One region of the Colwellia sp. BRX10-1 genome, then DNA from elsewhere that is predicted to be linked to it. Evidence: predicted binding sites of a transcription regulator. Region 1 holds the regulator's gene; each other region holds the start of a gene.

Region 1 (4,734 bases):
ATTTTGATAAAATATTGTCGAAGCCAAAACCTAAGGTTATTTAGGCTCGGCTTATTGTATTACGCGTCAGATAATGATGGCGAGCGATAACATTCATTCTTTTAACTGGTGTTGTTATCGCGCTTAGATACTTGGTATTAATTAAGGTAGATTCTACTTTATTTCTATAATATTCAAACTGTTACTTAATGAAAGTTTGGCTTTTGAATTGTCTTCAATATTGACGTTGTTTGTTAATTGAGCGGCAATAATAGGTTCATCATCAAAAGCGATATCGCCACCATTGATAATGCCTGAATCAGCGTTAATCCCTTTAAAATCAAAAAGTTCACTGTCACACAAATGTGATGGAACCACATTGCGAATGGCAGTAAACATAGATTCAATTCGTCCTGGATGATTAACATTCCAGTCCTGTAACATTTTCTTAATGTTTTGACGTTGTAAATTAGGTTGAGAGCCACATAAATTACAAGGAATAATTGGGAACGCTTTTAGTTGTGCATATTGGATGAGTTCTGCTTCTTTACAAAAAGCTAACGGTCTAATGACGACATGCTCACCATTATCAGAGACCAATTTTGCTGGCATTGATTTTAATTTACCGCCATAAAACATATTTAGCATCAGTGTTTCAACCATGTCATCACGATGATGGCCTAGTGCAATTTTAGTTGCGCCTATTTCTGCCGCGACCTTGTATAAAATAGCTCTGCGTAAACGAGAGCATAAACTGCAGGTGGTCTTCCCCTCAGGTATTTTATCTTTAACAATAGAGTAGGTATCTTCTTGCGCAATTTTATATTCAACACCTAAAGCTTCTAAGTATTCGGGAAGGATATGCTCAGGAAAACCGGGTTGTTTTTGATCAAGATTAACGGCAACGATATCAAAATGAATGGGCGCTGATTCTTTTAACAACATTAAAATAGCCAGTAGGGCGTAACTGTCTTTGCCACCCGATAAGCACACCATTATTTTATCGCCATCTTCTATCATATTATATTGCGCGATAGCTTGGCCAACATGTCGTCTTAAGCGCTTCTCAAGTTTACTCAGCTGTATTTTTTGGCTGGGTGTTAAAGATGTTATTGATGTCGCTGATTGAGCGCTCATAGTGTTTCCTAGAGATATTTGAAATAAAAAGTATGAATTTTACCGCGCGTAGTATAGCAAAAAGCCAAGGAAATCCTCGGCTTTTTAATGGATATTTACATATTTCAATATTAAGCTAATGGCGAGAGGTAACCATCAGGTTTTATCGCTAAGACATCACAGTTAAGGCGGTCAATGACATGCTCTGCAGTATTACCAATAAGTGCCGCTGAAATCCCCGTTCGACCAATAGTACCTAACACAACTAATTCAGCATCAACGTGCTTAGAAATACTTTGAATAACATCTTCAGGTAAACCTTCTTTAACATGGGTATTTTTAAGCGGAATATTAAAGCTATTAGCATGGTCTTTCATCGCACTTTTGTGATGATTAAACATAGTGTCGTTATATTCAGAGGCGTTAAACTCTGGAATTTCAATGGCAATATTTACTGGCGTACCTGGATAAGAATTCACCAAATGAACATTGGCTTTAATCAGTGAAGAAAACACTATTGATTCTTGGGTTAGCTTATTATTAAGCGCTTTGTGCTCATCATCATCGCTACCGATATTGAGTGCGGTAAGTAAATTACCATTGCTTGGCCAGCTATGGTCTTTAACCAGTAATACTGGGCAGGGACATTTCCTTAATATATGCCAATCTGTTGGCGTAAAAATAACCGACTTTAGCTTGTCATGTTGATGGGTGCCTTTGATGACAATATCGAAGTTTTCAGCCAGTACTTTTTTTATGATCTTTTCAAATGGGCGATTATGCCAAATAATACAGGTATCTATGGTTATGTCTTGGTGATCAGTTTCTGAAATCTTTTCGTCTAACCATAGTTTACGATCATTAATAACCGATTGACGCATTGCTTCTCGCTCGTCGCCAGAAAGCATGGTGGTCATTTCATAAGATAAATCATAAATGGTTAAAAATGCAGTGATCTGTCCGCCACTATGTCGTGCTAATTCAATCGCACGTTTCAACGCTTTTTGATTTTCAGTGGTTGGATCAATAACGGCTAATATTTTTTTATACTTATCCATAATATTTACTCCCTAGTTATTAAATAATATTAATAATAGACCATAATTAATAGATATTATTTGCTTTAAATCATAATATTTCAATAAAAAAAATGCTTAACATCTTTAATGTTAAGCATTTATCTATAATTATTTAAAAAAGCGATAAACTACAGTGAAGCACACTCGTTAAGTTTATCCATATTAAGTATTGTGATGAGTTTTCCATCAACTGTGATTAATTCATTTTTTTGAAAACGATTTAATAATCTACTGATGGTTTCAACCGTTAAACCAATATAATTACCAATGTCACTGCGCGTCATCGTTAGGCGAAAATCTGTTAGTGACATACCCCGTGCATGATAGCGACTGGCTAAGGTTGAAATAAAAGTTGCTAAGCGTTGTTCAGCATTTTTGCGGTTAAGTAGCGTTAACATTTCTTGATCTGAGCGGATTTCGGAACTCATCATGCGAAGAATTTGTTTTTTCAACTTAGGCATCGTATTCGATAATGAATCTAAAGTATTGTAAGGTATCTCACAGACCATAGATGTTTCTAAGGCTTTTGCAAAACTAGGGTGCTCTGACTCAGCAATAGCATCAAAACCTAATAAATCACCCGCTAAATGAAAACCGGTAATTTGTTCTTCACCTTGTTCATTTACCGTAAATGTTTTGAATGTTCCAGAGCGAATAGCGTATAAAGCTTGCATTTTGTCGCCATCTTGGAAAATTTGTTCGCCTTTATGAATAGGGCGTTTACGGTCAATAATGCTGTCTAGTGTATCGAGTTCTTTATCATTTAAAGAGAAAGGTAAACACAGCTCGCTGATACTACAGTTTTGACAATGAATATGTTGAGATGTAGAACATGGCTTTTTATACATATTAACCTAAATGAGTTATCCCTAATTTATCGATCATATTAAAACAATTGCTTATATGCAAACATTAAACTGTATATTCCGTATGAAATTATCATTAGCGCCATTATTTTCTTGAATTTCGTATTTGTTACCAACGACTTTATACCAAAAGAGCCAAGCGAAAGACTTAACAAGGCTGGTAAAGTACCTAAACCAAAACTGGTCATAATTAGCGCGCCACTAAGGGCACTTCCACTGGCTAAGGACCAAGTTAATGTTGAGTAGACTAAACCACAAGGTAACCATCCCCAGACTGCTCCTAATGCTAGCGCTTGTTTAGCATTATTAATGGGAATAAACCTTTTACTTAACGGGGATAGATAGCGCCAAAGGAACTTACCCATTTTTTCAACTTTTGATAGCCACATTAACCATTGGCCTAAATACAAGCCTAATAAAATTAAAAATACCGCTGCAAATAACCGTAAAAAACCTAATGGAACGCCAATATTCTTTATTGCAATAGAACTACTAAATCCAACGATTGCCCCAATTAAGCTATAAGAAAAAATTCGGCCAACATTATATGCACCGACCAGCTTAAATTTATCGCTGCCTTTTTGTTGCGGTGATATAGCAGATGTTAACATCGTTGTTATACCACCGCACATACCGATACAATGTCCCGAACCTAACAAGCCGATGATGAATGCCGATAAATAATCTATACTCAACATGGCTGTTATTTACTACCCGTATCATTTTTAGCTGTATTTTCGCTATGGGTTTCAGTGGACTTTTTGGTGGTAGTGTTTTCATCTTCATCAAACAAGATACTCATACCTTGTTTCTCTAAATCATCAAATTGTTCAGTTTTTACTGCCCAAAAAAATAAATAAATGGCGATAGAGGTTAGGATTATCGCTATGGGGATCAAAATATAAATAATGCTCATGGTCTTTATGCTCTATTATAAGTTTGCGTTTACTTTTTTAATAAACGTAACGAGTTAGTGATAACCAATATCGAACTTGCAGACATACCTATAACCGCCATATAGGGGGTAATGTAGCCTGAGACGGCAAGGGGCAATACGATAGCATTATAACCGAATGCCCAAAAATAATTTTGCCAAATAATGCGACGAGTTTTATTGGCGACCTGTATTAATGTTGTTATCGACTTTAAACGATTATTGAGTAAGATAACATCGGCACCACTTTTAGCTATATCGGTGCCACTCCCCATAGCAATCGAGACATGGGCTGCGCCGAATACTGGCGTATCATTGACACCATCGCCGACCATAGCAACGGTTGAGTTTTTAGGCTGATTTTTTATTATCGCCATCTTATTAGCCGCAGTCAAAGTACTATGTATCTCGTCTAAATGTAACAATGCCTGAACTTTTTCACAGCCAGCAGGGTTATCACCCGATAGCATGATGGTATAAATATTACTTTTCTTTAAGTCATCTAACAGCGTTTGGGCATCATTGCGAATTTCATCGCTTAAGTAAAAAGCAGCGACTAATTGGTTGTCTGCTACTAATAGGCAAGAAGCCGTCGCAAATTCTGCCAACATACTTGATTCGCTAAGCAACCAATTAGGTTTACCGATTTGAAAGTATTGACCGTTCACTTTCCCTTGAATACCAGCACCAGATTTAATTTCAACGGCTTGAGTATGGTAGGAGTAATCACGAAATGCTTTAAACGGTTTGGCTAAAGGGT
Region 2 (4,734 bases), on a different contig from region 1:
ACCTTCTCTTATGAGAGGTTACTTTTAAAGAATACGGATGATTAAGTTAATATCAGGATGATTGTTAATATTTAGGTCAATAGACCGATAAGGACAACCCAATAAAGTGTCAGGATGACCGATAAAAAATGAACCGAGTATTTAACGCAACATAAAAAATAATAATACGTTAAAGCTTATAAACGGAATTGCTAATAGGTTAGGATAACCACTTAAAGTTTGATGAAAACGATGACTTGTTCATCGTTTTTTTATGTCTGAAAATTAATCATGAAAAACACTATCGCTGTTTCCTACAATATAACGTAAAATAGAACCATTGAATTTAAAAACGAAATTATTTTATGTCTCGTACCAAAAAATCTAGAAAACAAGGCAATGGTCCTATCGGCGCAGTAAAAGATGATAAGAAAAAAGCCCTAGTTCCTGTTGATAGAAAACCAAAGAAGAAAACAGGAAAGCAAGCCGGCAACCGACAAAAAGAAGCTTTTGATGCAGGTAAAGAATCTCACTTACCTACAGAAAAGAAAGATCCGCGCATTGGTAGTAAAAAACCAATAGATCTTGGCGGACCGGTAACAGCGGCGGTGCAACCTTTTAAAGCCAAAAACAAAGTAAAAGCAGATAACTCTCCAATTGCTGCTATTCGTGTTGTTGAAGCTGATACCTCATTGCAGCAAGAGCTCTTCGCTATTGAAGAAGATAGCCGCTTGCAAAGTATCCTTGCCCAGCAAGATGAAGATATTTCGCTAAGTAACGAAGATGTTGATTATTTCAATGAAAAAATGGAACGTCATCAACAACTACGTGAGATACTCGGCATAGAAGATGAAGATGACGACGACGAATCACCTGAAACAGCTAGCAAAGCAAAATCTGGTGATGATCTTTGGGATAAATTTGACAACAGCGACCTGTCAAAATTCGAATAAGGCTTTATCATGTTTTCAACTCCTTGGATTTATATAGTAGTTGGCGGAGTAATTATTATTGCTGCGCTTGCTTTTTATGCGGTGAATTTATTAAGCCAGCTAAAAGCGCAAACAGCTAAAATAAAACAGGCAGAGCAAGATAAAAAAATTGCCTTAGCAAAGCACGATAGTAAGATCCTTAGTAGTGTCGTGATTATTGCCCACGCAATGAAAGAAGAGCAATGTGATATCGCTGAGGGTTGTTGGCGATTGAGTGTATTGCTCGATTCTTTAAAGTTGAGCAGTGGTTTATCAGCAGAGTTTCCTGCAGTATTTGAACTTTATGATAAAATTAAACATATGCCTATTCTTGATGCAAGAAAGAAACTTGCCAAAAATGAGCGTATGAAACTTGATTTTGAACGTATGAAAGCAGAGAGCGATTTATCCGCACAGATAAATATTGACGTTATCTCTTTGCATCAATATGCTCAAGAACGTATGAGTGCACTAGCAAGTTAACTTTTTACTAAGTTAACTTTTTACTAAGTTAATAACGCTTTGTTGCGCTCGATCAATATTGTTAATGTTTGCATTGTTAAACTGTTGCTTAGCATATACCCGTTACCATTCAATCTATATTTTGATTGATAACGCGTATATAAGTAATGGCTAACTCGGTAACCAACCATGCAAGCAAATCAATTTTTTGACCCTAAATTACTGTCTAAATATAATACCAGTGGACCTAGATATACCTCTTATCCAACGGCATTAGAATTTCATGATGAATTTTCTGAACAAGATTTCATCCAAGCAGTGAAAGATTCACCCAACCGTGAATTGTCCTTGTATGTACATATTCCCTTTTGCCATAGCCTTTGCTACTACTGTGGCTGTAATAAAGTTATTACCCGCCACCGTGACAAGGCCGATACCTACTTAGAGTTTTTAGCGGAAGAAATTAGTTCACGAGCTGAATTTTTTACTGAATACACCGTTAAACAACTCCATTGGGGTGGCGGCACACCCAGCTTTTTAACCCATATCCAAATCACAAAATTAGTCTCTTTATTAAAAGAAAAATTCACTTTTGCTGAACATGTAGAAATGAGTATAGAAATTGATCCGCGTGAAATTGAAATGAACCTTGCCGAACACCTCTTTGATTTAGGTTTTAATCGTCTAAGTATTGGCGTACAAGACATTGACAAAAAAGTACAAGAAACAATTAATCGTGTGCAATCAACCGAATTTATTAGCGATTTTATTGCCCATGCAAAGGCAGTGGGCTTCAAATCAATTAATATCGACTTGATCTATGGTTTGCCTCACCAAACTATAGAAACCTTTACAAAAACGCTTAACAAAGCTCATGAGATGGATGTCGACCGTATTTCATTGTTTAGCTATGCACATATTCCAAACCGATTTGCTGCCCAACGTAAATTACGTGACGAATGGTTACCCAGCGTGCAAGAAAAATTTGCCTTAATGAAACTTGCCATCGAAAAGCTTTGTGGATTTGGCTACGATTTCATTGGTATGGATCACTTTGCTAAACCTAATGACGAACTTTCTATTGCACAAAAAGAGGGTTCCCTGCACCGTAATTTCCAAGGATATACTACAAAGGGTGGTTGTGACTTGTTAGGATTAGGTGTTTCTTCTATTAGTAATATCGGTACTTCTTTCAGTCAAAATATTAAAGAATTGCAAGCCTATTATAAAGCGATAGATACTAGAAAAAATGCACAAGTGAAAGGGGTTAGCTTATCAACAGATGACGTGATCCGTGGCGAAGTTATTCGTGAATTAATGTGTAATTTATATATTGATAAACATCAGATCAGTAAAAAGTACGATATCGATTTTGCAGAATATTTTGCTGAAGATTTACCGCTACTGAAAACTTTTATCAGTGATGGTTTGGTTGAAAATACGGCTGATTTTATTAAAGTAGATCAGAAAGCGCGCTTGTTGATTCGTAATATTTGTATGAGTTTTGATGCTTACATGAAACAACACGTTAACCAACAGCGCTTCTCGCGGGTAATTTAAGCGGAACTCTCACCTTTATAAATAATAAATAACTATAAAGGTGAGAAATTTAATCAATTTTTCCTAAACTAAATTTGTGGTCAGCACTTGAAAAAATTAATTCAACGCCTTTTTCTGTAACCTCTTCTTGTGCTAAATCGGCCCATTGGTAATAAACATTACGGTGAACTTTTGCCAATAAATTACGACGCACTAATACATATAATTCGCCGTTAGCATTCATCGTTAACGGATGAGTTTCATCAAGCACGAACTCGTCATCTACATTGGTACTAACCGTCATTATTGATTTGTTATCATCTTGCCAAGCCCATTGCGTTAATACAAAAGGGGCGTCTTCAACGATAATCTTAACTTTTTCAGCGGGTGTCACTAAAAAGTACTCGTCGCGATCACCAGCGACTTCTCTTAATAAAACCGAAGCAAAAAGTTTAACTAACGATAACCGTTTAAATATTGTGCCGCCATAAAACCAGTCGCCATTACCTTTGACCTGTAGATCAATTTCGCCACAATACGGTGGGTTCCATGATTCTATCGGTGGTAATTTTTTAGTGTTACCTGGTGTTAGCTTATTTAATTGTTCAGAAATTTTGTCTAGTGACATTTATACCGCCAAATTATCCGCTGGATAGTAATTTTAAGACCTAAGGTAAAAATACAGTATGAGGAGACATTAGTAAAACAGCATCTAAAATTAAGTTAATAATCAGCAAAAAGTACAGTTAAGCTGAATGTTGCCCATAAAACGCTTAAAAGCAAAAATTTTCCTTGTCAATCTGCTTAAAAATACAATATACTCTCCGCGCCTTATCACTGGGCGCTTCAAGTAATATCAGTGGTGGCTATAGCTCAGTTGGTAGAGCCCCGGATTGTGATTCCGGTTGTCGAGGGTTCAAGTCCCTTTAGCCACCCCATTCTTTATAAGTTTATCTCAAATAGAACATCCATCAGTGGTTCCACTTTCGCTTACCGTGGGTTCAAGTCCCTTTAGCCACCCCATTTCTGTATAAGCACACCTATAACATATTAAATAAAACCATCAGTGATTCCATTTTCGCTTACAGTGGATTTAAGTCCCTTTAGCCACCCCATTCTTTATAAGTTTATCTCAAAGAAAACACACATCCATCAGTGATGCCATTTTCGCTTACCGTGGATTCAAGTCCCTTTAGACATCCCATTCTTTATTAGTTTATCTCAAATAGAACACACATCCATCAATGATGCCATTTTCACTTACCGTGGGTTCAAGTCCCTTTAGCCACCCCATTCTTTATAAGTTTATCTCAAAGAAAACACACATCCATCAGTGATTCCATTTTCGCTTACCGTGGATTCAAGTCCCTTTAGACATCCCATTCTTTATTAGTTTATCTCAAATAGAACACACATCCATCAGTGATCCCATTTTCGCTTACCGTGGATTCAAGTCCCTTTAGCCACCCCATTTCTGTATAAGCACACCTATAACATATTAAATAAAACCATCAGTGATTCCATTTTCGTTTACCGTGGATTCAAGTCCCTTTAACCACCCCATTTCTGTATAAACACACCTATAACATATTAAATAAAACCATCAGTGATTCCATTTTCGCTTACCGTGGGTTCAAGTCCCTTTAGCCACCCCATTCTTTATAAGTTTATCTCAAATAGAACACACATCCATCAGTGATGCCATTTTCGCTTACTGTGGGTTCAAGTCCCTTTAGTTATAGGGCTTGTCTAAATTTCTCTTTAAAACCATCTAATAACGCCT
Region 3 (4,734 bases), on a different contig from region 1:
CGGGCGCCAACCTCAGCTAACGCTTCGACAAGTTCAGGATTTTCTTCAGCGATACGCTGCATATAACGACTGTATTTTGCGTGCAGAACTGAACCTTTTATTTTATCCGCCACTTTTATGCCGTCTTTTATCATTTCGGGGCGTTTTACTAGCATTTGCTGAGTTACCACGAACGTTTGTGCAAGTATCGGCGCAGGACCTTTTTCTTTTGCTAAATTTAACGCTTCTTGCCACCCCGTTATCGCTAAAAATTTTGATACTTTGTCAGTAAAAGCCAGGGCTTCAGGACTATTATAAGGTATTTTTAATAATGTCAGAGCTGAGCCTAATCCTAAGTACCCCATACCATGACGGCGCTTACTTTGAATTTCTTGCTGTTGTTCAGGCAGTGGTAAGCCATTAATTTCTACTACGTTGTCGAGCATGCGGGTAAAAACTTTAATAACTTCGCGGTATTTATCCCAATTAAATTTCGCACTAGAAGTGAAAGGTTGCTCAACAAATTTAACTAAATTTACTGAACCCAGCAGACAAGCACCGTTGGGCGGTAATATTTGTTCGCCGCAGGGATTACTTGCACGTAGTTTTTCACAAAACCAGTTGTTATTCATTTCGTTAGCATGGTCAATGAGTAAAAAACCTGGTTCAGCATAGTCAAATGTATTGCTCATTATCATATCCCACAGCCTAACAGCTGGTATCGTGCTATAAATTTTACAGGCGATTTTACCTTCATGATTCAATACATAATTATGTTTTTTAATATAAGCGTTATCAAAATAATTCTCTTTGAAGAGTATTTTATCCCGATCGGTGATAGCGATATCATCGGCAAGTAACTCTTGGTGAGAAATAGGAAAATTGAGTAACCAGTCTTGTTGATTTTTTACAGCAGCAATAAATTCATCACTGATCAGTAGTGATAAATTAAATTGCCGTAACCGACCATCCTCGCGCTTCGCTAAAATAAAACGTTTAACATCAGGGTGAGAGATATCAAAAACCCCCATTTGCGCACCACGCCGCCCGCCGGCAGAACTAATGGTAAAACACATTTTATCGAAGATATCCATGAACGACAGTGGACCTGAAGTTGTGGCACCGGCGCCAGCAACAAAGGCACCACTAGGTCTTAAAGTTGAGAATTCATAACCAATACCACACCCCGCCTTTAACGTTAGGCCTGCTTGGTGCACCGCAGTTAATATACCCGTCATTGAATCGTCGATAGTGCCTGAAACCGTGCAGTTTATTGTTGATGTGGCGGGCTTAAATTTTTTGGCACCTGCATTTGATATTATTCGTCCCGCAGGATAGGCGCCACATTCCATCGCCCAAACAAATTTCTCGTACCACTTTTTCTTATCTTTATTTTCTATATCCGCGAGCGCTAAGGCAACTCGATGAAATGTTTCTGAAATAGTATTCTCTTGCGGGTGGCCATGTTTGTCTTTTAAGCGGTATTTTTTATCCCAAATATCAACTGAAGCGGCTTGTAATTTAATACTTGTCGCTAAGCCTGGTGAAAAAGCGTTTGTCATCAGCATTCCTTTATCATTTTATTTTTGGTGTATATTACCTATAAAAATAAATGACAAAAGCCAAAGCACTACATATTGCGATCAAGATCAATAAACAACACAACATATAGCTAGTTAGCGTAATAACGCTAAAGTTGGCATAAAAAAATGCCGATCGTTAAATCGGCATTTTTATAATTATCTTTAAGTAAGTTTTACTATCTCACTAAGGTAAGTGCTTACTTGCTAAATAATCATGTGACTGCATTTCTTGTAAACGACTTAAACAACGTTTGAACTCAAATTCCAAACCGCCGTGGCTGTATAAATTTTCCATTTCGACTTCAGCAGAAATAATTAATTTTACATTACGTTCATAAAATTCATCAACCAAGGCAATAAATCGACGGGCCGCATCTTCACGATCGACACTCATTTGTTTAACATTTGCTAATAATACCGTGTGATACAAACGACTTATCTCCATATAGTCAGTTTGACTACGTGCGGATTCACACAACACCGAAAAGTCAAAGTGCACAATACCGTCTGACTCTTCAATCGCCGATAATGAGCGATTATTTATTTTAACGTCAACATCTTTCTTACCTGGTTTGACCGACAATTGAATAAAATATTGCGCCAGGTTTTCACTTGCCTCTGCATCAAGTGGAGCATGGTAAATCTCGGCTTGCTCTAGGGTTCGCAAACGGTAATCAATACCGCTATCGACATTTACCACATCACAATGTTTATTGATGAGTTTAATAGCTGGTAAAAAACGTTCGCGTTGCAAACCATTTCGGTACAGACCGTCAGGTATAATATTTGACGTTGCCACTAAAGTAACATTATGTGCAAATAATTCTTCAAACAAAGCGCCAAGGATCATTGCATCGGTAATGTCGGAAACAAAAAATTCATCAAAACAAATAATACAGGTTTCATCAGCAAAACGTTTGGCAATTATTTTCAATGGGTCAGCTTGCCCGGTTAATGTTTTTAATTCTTGATGAACACGGTGCATAAAGCGATGAAAGTGAACACGCATTTTATTTTCAAAAGGCAAACAATCATAAAATGTATCAACTAAATAAGTTTTCCCTCGACCAACGCCACCCCAAAAATAAAGTCCTTGTATGGTTTTGGTTTCAGATGAGGCAACAATGCGCTTCCAGCGATTAAGCACCTTCTTAAATCCTTCAACGGGTAAGGGTTTATTTTGAAGATCTTCATAGAGACGCTGTAAGTTTTTTACCGCATTTTCCTGCGCATCGTCATGTAAAAAATCATCACGAGTTAAATCTTCATTATACTTATCTAGAGGTGAAAGCTTGATCATTTATTGGCCACTTATATTTTGTTTCACAAAGTCTTTACAGGACTAATGAAATATTTTCTTGAAATTAACAAATTCGCAATCATATTCATTAGGTAAGCGCGAACAGAAGCGCTATTATACAAAATAAGTTCCTATATTTTTACTAATTTTATTGAATATAACGAGGGTTTGACACTATGGATATAGTTTTAGCAATTTTTCTTTTATTAGTTGGTGCGGCAATAGGTTTTGTTGCTAGTCGTTTTTTATCTGCATCAGTCCAAGACAACCAGAAACTTAGTGAACGCGTTAGTAATAGTGAAGCCGCTTTAGCGCAATATAAACTCGATGTTGCAGAACATTTAGATGATTCAACAATACTTTTGGACAAAATGAATAGCACTTGCCAAACAGCCATGTTGCAAATGGAAAAAAGTACGCAGTTATTAAAACAAGCAACACCTTCAGACGTTGATGGCATGCCTTTTTTCTCAAAAGAAACACAAGAACAACTTGCACAAACCGTATCATTACGTCACAGCCGAGCCGAACGTAAGAGTGAAGAAACAAGCACAGAACCACCACTTGACTACTCAGGTCAAGCGAGTGGACTTTTTGCCGACAAGAAACAAAGTGTTACAAATGTAGGCTAATGTTCTTTGGAACTAACGCACACAGCATAGGTCTTTAGTTAAGTATAAAATTACATTAATCATTTATGTTTATAAGAAGGTTGTCTCTTTTATGAAAAAACTGTCTGTTTTAGCAACAAGTATTCTTCTTTCCGGCTCTATTGCCGTGGCAAGTTTGCCCGTCCAAGCCAATTTACCTTTTTCCGTTAGTGGTCAACAGTTGCCAAGTTTAGCGCCGATGCTAGAGAAGGTTACTCCGGGTGTCGTGCTAATTTCGGTTACCGGTACCCACGAAGATAAATCTAAAGTACCAGATGCTTTAAAGTTTTTCTTTGGTAATCCTCAACAAAACCAAGCAAGAAAACGTGAATTTCGAGGTTTAGGCTCAGGGGTCATTATTGATGCTGCACAAGGCTACATAGTTACTAATAATCATGTCATCAATGAAGCTGATGAAATTCAAATAACGTTAAAAGACGGTCGTCAAATCACCGCCAAGAGAATTGGCTCCGATGCCAGTAGTGATATCGCTTTACTACAAATAGACGCTGAAGATTTAATTGAAGTAAAATTAGCTGACTCAGATGATATACGAGTTGGAGACTTTGCTGTTGCCATTGGTAGCCCTTTTGGTTTAGGTCAAACCGTCACTTCAGGTATTATAAGTGCTTTAGGACGTAGCGGATTAAACGCGCAGAATTACGAAGACTTTATTCAAACTGATGCTGCTATTAACAGCGGTAATTCAGGTGGCGCACTCATTAACTTACACGGTAAACTTGTTGGCATTAATACGGCGATATTAGGCCCTAATGGTGGCAATGTGGGTATTGGCTTTGCCATACCCAGTAATATGGTCGATAACATTGTTAGACAATTGATTGAGTTTGGCGAAGTTCGCCGCGGTGTACTTGGCGTGTTAGGCCGAAGTGTCAATGGTGAAATCGCCAAGGCACTAGAACTCGAGTCGAGCCAAGGTGGCTTTATCGAGCAAGTCGTTGCTGATTCTGCTGCTGCCGATGCCGGTATTGAGTCCGGTGATGTTATTACCAAAGTGAACGGAAAAGTGGTGAAAACGTTTGCCGCCATTCGAGGAAAGATTGGCTCGATTGGCGCAGGCAAGTCTGTTGAATTAACGGTCATCAAAAAAGACGGCTCAGAAAAGACTTATGACGTTACGCTTAAAAAACAAGAAACAGCAAAAGTAGAGGCCGCAAGCATTCACAGAATGTTAGATGGCGCTGAACTTGAAAATAGTACG
Region 4 (4,734 bases), on a different contig from region 1:
CTCACTGATGAAAGCAGGGTATCTAGGGGTAAAGAGTACCTTTATGACAGAGACTTTTTTTATGAACAAGAAGTGCAAGGATTAAGGTTTAATTTTTATACTAATATTGATACTCGTGGTACCACTCAGCATATTGGTTATGGCTTAGAGTTAAGTAAGAGTAAAACTAAAGAAATGCGAAACGGTGTACAAACTAATATAGCCACAGGTGTGTCAACAAATAACATTTTATCTGAGGTATTTCCTGTAAGAGACTTTCCTATTTCAGAGGTTAAAGAGTTAGGTATTTATATTAATGATGAAATTGCCATAGAGGGTACTAATTTCACCATTATTCCGGCGATTCGTTATGATCGTTATAAATTAACACCTAAACCTGATGTTATGTATTTAGAAGATAATCCTGCTACTGAAATTGTTTATATCAGTGAAGATAGTTTTTCACCTAAATTGAGTGTTGTTTATCAAATAAATAATAACAGCAAAGTCTATCTTCAATACGTTAAAGGTTTTCGAGCTCCCCCTTTTGAAGACGCTAATATTGGTTTAGACATTCCAATGTTTAAAATGCGAGCCATTCCAAACGCCGATTTAAAATCTGAAAAAACTCATGGCTATGAAATAGGTTATAGCGTTGATATTGAACAACATACATTTAACTTGGTTGGCTTTTTAAATGATTATAAAGACTTTATTCAAACAAAAGTTAACTTAGGGTTTGATCCAGCGGTGCAACGATTAATATTTCAATCTCAAAATATTGATAATGCAGAAATCTATGGCGTTGAACTTAGCTACAAAGGTAAATTTGATAATGTTTTTAATAGCAATAATAGTATAACTGCCTATGGTAATTTATTTTGGAGCGATGGTGAAAATAAAGATACAGAGCAACCATTAAATGAAATACAACCCAATCATGCTCTACTTGGTGTGCAATGGTTAAGTGCTGATGAAAATGCATCTATTGCATTTAATGCCAGCTTAGTTGATGGAAAATCAGATATTGATGATCCCGACAATAAGTTAGCTACAACGTCTGGCTATACAACGTTTGACTTGGTGGTTAATTACAGTTTTAGCGATAAAATAACTTTAGCTGCAGCAATATATAATATAACGGACAAAAAATACGCTCATTGGTCTGACATAAACGGATTTGAAGCGAATGATCCACTATTAGATACCTTAGCTGCGGCGGGCATTAATGGCTCAGTACAAATCAAGTATGCTTGGTAGCTTAAGTTAGAAAAATATTAACACAAGAACTTAAGATGAATAAAAAGCCTATTATGAATAGGCTTTTATGTTCATGATGGCTATTTTTAGACAGCCTATCTTTCAAGGGATGAGTGTATCTTTGTTCGTCAACGATCAGTTTTTTGCTTCTGATAAAAAACTGAATAGCTACATCAAGGTACGAAATAGTGCAGTGGCGTGCCTGCATTATCATTCTCTGCATCGATGTTATCGACACTTCTGTTTATATCGATGCAGTAGGAGAGTCAGGCAGCAGTGTTAAAATAAGGTAATACTCAGGCTATGTGTGTTGAGTTTTACTCGTCAATACATTGAGTGAGAATAATCCTTACCCTGGTGTAAAATCAACAAGGCTTAAATTGAACCTTTATTGCTTTTACTCTGAAACACTATTCTTTAGGTGATAAATAAAAAAACGTAATAAAGCGGCCGATCACTAGCAATAATTTCTACAATAATAGAGATTTCTTTTGAGTAATATTTTTGGATACTTCTTACTTTACGCCATTTGCTGTTAAGCACTGGGTATATTCTTTGTCGGTGCCATTGATATGATTAATTAACCATTCTTTTAAGAAACTACTGACTTCAGATAGTGCGTCATGACCTTTTTCATCATACAAGCTAACGAATGATTCAACTTGAGCTATCATCACCTTATGTTGTTTTTTATGGGCTTCAACATCAATAAAATTATGCTCAACAAGTAAATTCTCTTCTCGTTCAAAATGATATTTTGTGTAAGCAATTAAATTACTCAATGCTTGACGTTCAAAATCTTCACTCATCGCATAGTCATAGGCAGTAGTGAACTGATTAAGTAAGTTAATCAGTTTTTTATGATCATTATCTAAACTTTCAATGCCGACGCTATATTCTTCTTGCCACTCCAGCTGATTGCTTTGATTTGTTTTCTTATAAATCAAAGGTACCAGTGCTAGCACAACAATTAATACCCAAGAAACTGGATTGGCCATGCTTGATAAAAAGCCTAAAAAAATAGCAACAATAATCAAACCAATAGTGGCGGCATATAGTAAAGACTTAGTGCGGTTATTCATAAATAATACCCCTAAAATTAATGTGGTTAAGTAGTTGGTTTCTGTGGTGATTCTAATACGAAAATAGCTTAAGTCTTCTAAAAACGCCTGATTTATTGACCTTGATCAAGTTGCAAATTCATTGATGACTAAAACTTTTAAAACTTGATCTGAATCAGGTTATTTATTCCTGAAGTAATGAATAGTTACATTTGTTTACTGGACTAACACTTTTTCTTGTAATTGATTTTAAGTTGCTTTCAATAATAAAGCGCGTAGACCAGAACGTTAACAACGACGAATTTGTTTATTGGTGTTTCAGTTTCGACTTTTATTAAAGCGAAATAACCGAAATTCTAATAAAAATAAAATTAGAGTAGAACACTGAAAAAATAAGAATTATCCAAAACATTAAGCTCGTAAAAATATCTGGAGAATGACGATGAAAATAATTAAATATGGCTTGTCAGCACTTGGTTTAGCAATAGGAATGGCCGTTACTGGTATTAGTCTGTCTGTATCAGCAACAGAGCCGACTTTGTCTGAGGCTGACTTTGATAAAGCGAAATTACAATACTTTCAACGCTGTGCTGGTTGTCATGGTACTTTGCGTAAAGGCGCAACAGGCAAAAATTTAGAGCCTGAAAATACTTTAAAAAAAGGCCAGCAACGTTTAGAGAAGATTATTTCTTTAGGTACTGAAGGTGGTATGAATAACTTTGACGATTTATTCAGTAAAGAAGAAATAGCTAATTTAGCGACCTTCATTCAGATGGAACCACCTATTCCTCCAGAAATGTCTTTAGCGCAAATGCGCTCTTACACCAAAGAATATGTAGCACCGAAAGATTATCCAACTAAACCAATGCATGGTTTAAATTGGAAAAACTTCTTTGTTGTTATCGAACGTGACGCAGGTACTGCCGCCATTATTGATGGTGATACTAAGAAAATTATTGCTCACCTCGATACGGGTTACGCAGTACATGTCATTAAAGGTACAGAACATCATAAAGTTGACCATGCAAAAGATATTGGACGTTTTTGGTACACCATTGGTCGTGACGGTAAAGTAAATAAAATTGATTTATGGCAAACGCCTGACAAAATGTTAGTTGCTGAAACTAAAATGGCTTATGACGCTCGTGATATCGCAGTTTCTGGCGATGGAAAATACGTAATTGCTGGAGGTTACTGGCCTGCGCATTTCGTTATTATGGATGCAGTAACATTAAACCCACTTAAAGTTGTATCTACTCGTGGTTACAATACTAAAGGTGAATTCATCAATGAAGCACGTGTAGCTGCTATTTACACTTCGCCTTTAACGTCTTCATTTATCGTGGCAGTTAAAGAAACTGGTCAAATGCTACAAGTTGATTATACCGACTTAGATAACTTAACCATTACTAGTATTGCTTCAGCAGAATTTTTGCATGATGGTTTCTTTGATCCCTCTGGTCGTTACTTCCAAATTGCGGCTAATGCTTCAAATAAAATGGTTGTGATTGATACTATTGAACGTAAGTTAGAAGCGATGATTGAAGTTGATGCATTACCGCATCCTGGTCCTGGCGCTAACTGGATTGATAAAGAATGTGGTCCTGTTGGTGGCACAACTCACTTAGGTGTTGGCCTAGTATCAGTATGGGGCAATGATCCTATGGGTCATCCTGATAAAGCTTGGAAACTTTGCTATGAAGTTGAAACAGATGGTGCTGGTGCATTTATCCGTACCCATGAAACTTCACAATATGTTTGGGCTGATCAGTTGAAACATCCTGAGCCAGAAGTTCAACAATCAGTACAAGTATTTGATAAAGATACTCACCAAATCGTTAAAACTATCCGTGTAACAACCGAGCCAGGTAAAGCAGCACTGCATATGGAGTTTAATGATGACGGTACTGAAGTTTGGGTATCTGTTTGGAATCGTAAAGATGCTAGAAACCCTACGGGTGAGATTGTAATTTACGATGCAAAAACGCTTAAAGAGTTACATCGTATCAAGGGTTTAACAACGCCTACTGGTAAGTTTAACGTTCATAATCGTATGAACCACAAAACTTAATTAGTCATTTGACTAATAATGCGAGTGCAACAGCCGTTGTACTCGCACTCTTTGTTTAATTTTTCGCTTTATTCCTACGAGTTAATTATGGTAAATAACACAATAACTAAACCTAGCTTTTGGTCTCGTCGACTCCTGCTGGGTACAACAGTAGCCGGAGCTGTGCTCTTTTTTGTTGTCGGTATTGTTTTTTGGGGTGGCTTTAACACCGCGATGGAAGCAACAAACACCACAGAGTTTTGTATCGGCTGTCACGAAATGGAAGACAATGTTTATCAGGAATATAAACCCACCATACATTTTTCAAATAGAACTGGCGTAAGAGCGGGTTGTCCTGATTGTCACGTACCTAGACCTTGGATC

Evidence for each region. Region 1 encodes FNR, which switches genes on or off when oxygen is low (the NO sensors DNR and NnrR bind a similar motif). Its sites were predicted from a motif close to TTGATCTAGATCAA; they were not measured.
Region 2: a site for FNR is predicted at 1,476-1,489, ahead of hemN (oxygen-independent coproporphyrinogen III oxidase). Genes of this name have one in related genera too.
Region 3: a site for FNR is predicted at 1,619-1,632, ahead of H4J75_RS07410 (adenosylcobalamin-dependent ribonucleoside-diphosphate reductase). Genes of this name have one in related genera too.
Region 4: a site for FNR is predicted at 2,417-2,430, ahead of H4J75_RS08420 (bacteriohemerythrin). Genes of this name have one in related genera too.

What each region holds. Positions count from the first base shown of each region.
Region 1 is NZ_JACGWC010000011.1:44,250-48,983, reverse strand. It holds gene H4J75_RS10905 (glucosaminidase domain-containing protein) at 1-44, shown strand, start outside; gene ttcA (tRNA 2-thiocytidine(32) synthetase TtcA) at 154-1,116, opposite strand; gene uspE (universal stress protein UspE) at 1,227-2,153, opposite strand; gene fnr (fumarate/nitrate reduction transcriptional regulator Fnr) at 2,303-3,022, opposite strand; gene H4J75_RS10885 (sulfite exporter TauE/SafE family protein) at 3,061-3,738, opposite strand; gene ccoS (cbb3-type cytochrome oxidase assembly protein CcoS) at 3,744-3,956, opposite strand; gene H4J75_RS10875 (heavy metal translocating P-type ATPase) at 3,986-4,734, opposite strand, start outside.
Region 2 is NZ_JACGWC010000003.1:101,522-106,255, reverse strand. It holds gene yihI (Der GTPase-activating protein YihI) at 345-932, shown strand; gene H4J75_RS04380 (DUF2489 domain-containing protein) at 942-1,433, shown strand; gene hemN (oxygen-independent coproporphyrinogen III oxidase) at 1,602-2,972, shown strand; gene H4J75_RS04370 (DUF1285 domain-containing protein) at 3,022-3,579, opposite strand; tRNA gene H4J75_RS04365 (tRNA-His) at 3,814-3,889, shown strand.
Region 3 is NZ_JACGWC010000006.1:69,890-74,623, reverse strand. It holds gene H4J75_RS07410 (adenosylcobalamin-dependent ribonucleoside-diphosphate reductase) at 1-1,541, opposite strand, end outside; gene zapE (cell division protein ZapE) at 1,747-2,862, opposite strand; gene H4J75_RS07400 (YhcB family protein) at 3,039-3,494, shown strand; gene H4J75_RS07395 (Do family serine endopeptidase) at 3,586-4,734, shown strand, end outside.
Region 4 is NZ_JACGWC010000007.1:123,254-127,987, reverse strand. It holds gene H4J75_RS08425 (TonB-dependent hemoglobin/transferrin/lactoferrin family receptor) at 1-1,239, shown strand, start outside; gene H4J75_RS08420 (bacteriohemerythrin) at 1,755-2,321, opposite strand; gene H4J75_RS08415 (cytochrome D1 domain-containing protein) at 2,743-4,371, shown strand; partial or broken gene H4J75_RS20130 (NapC/NirT family cytochrome c) at 4,459-4,734, shown strand, end outside.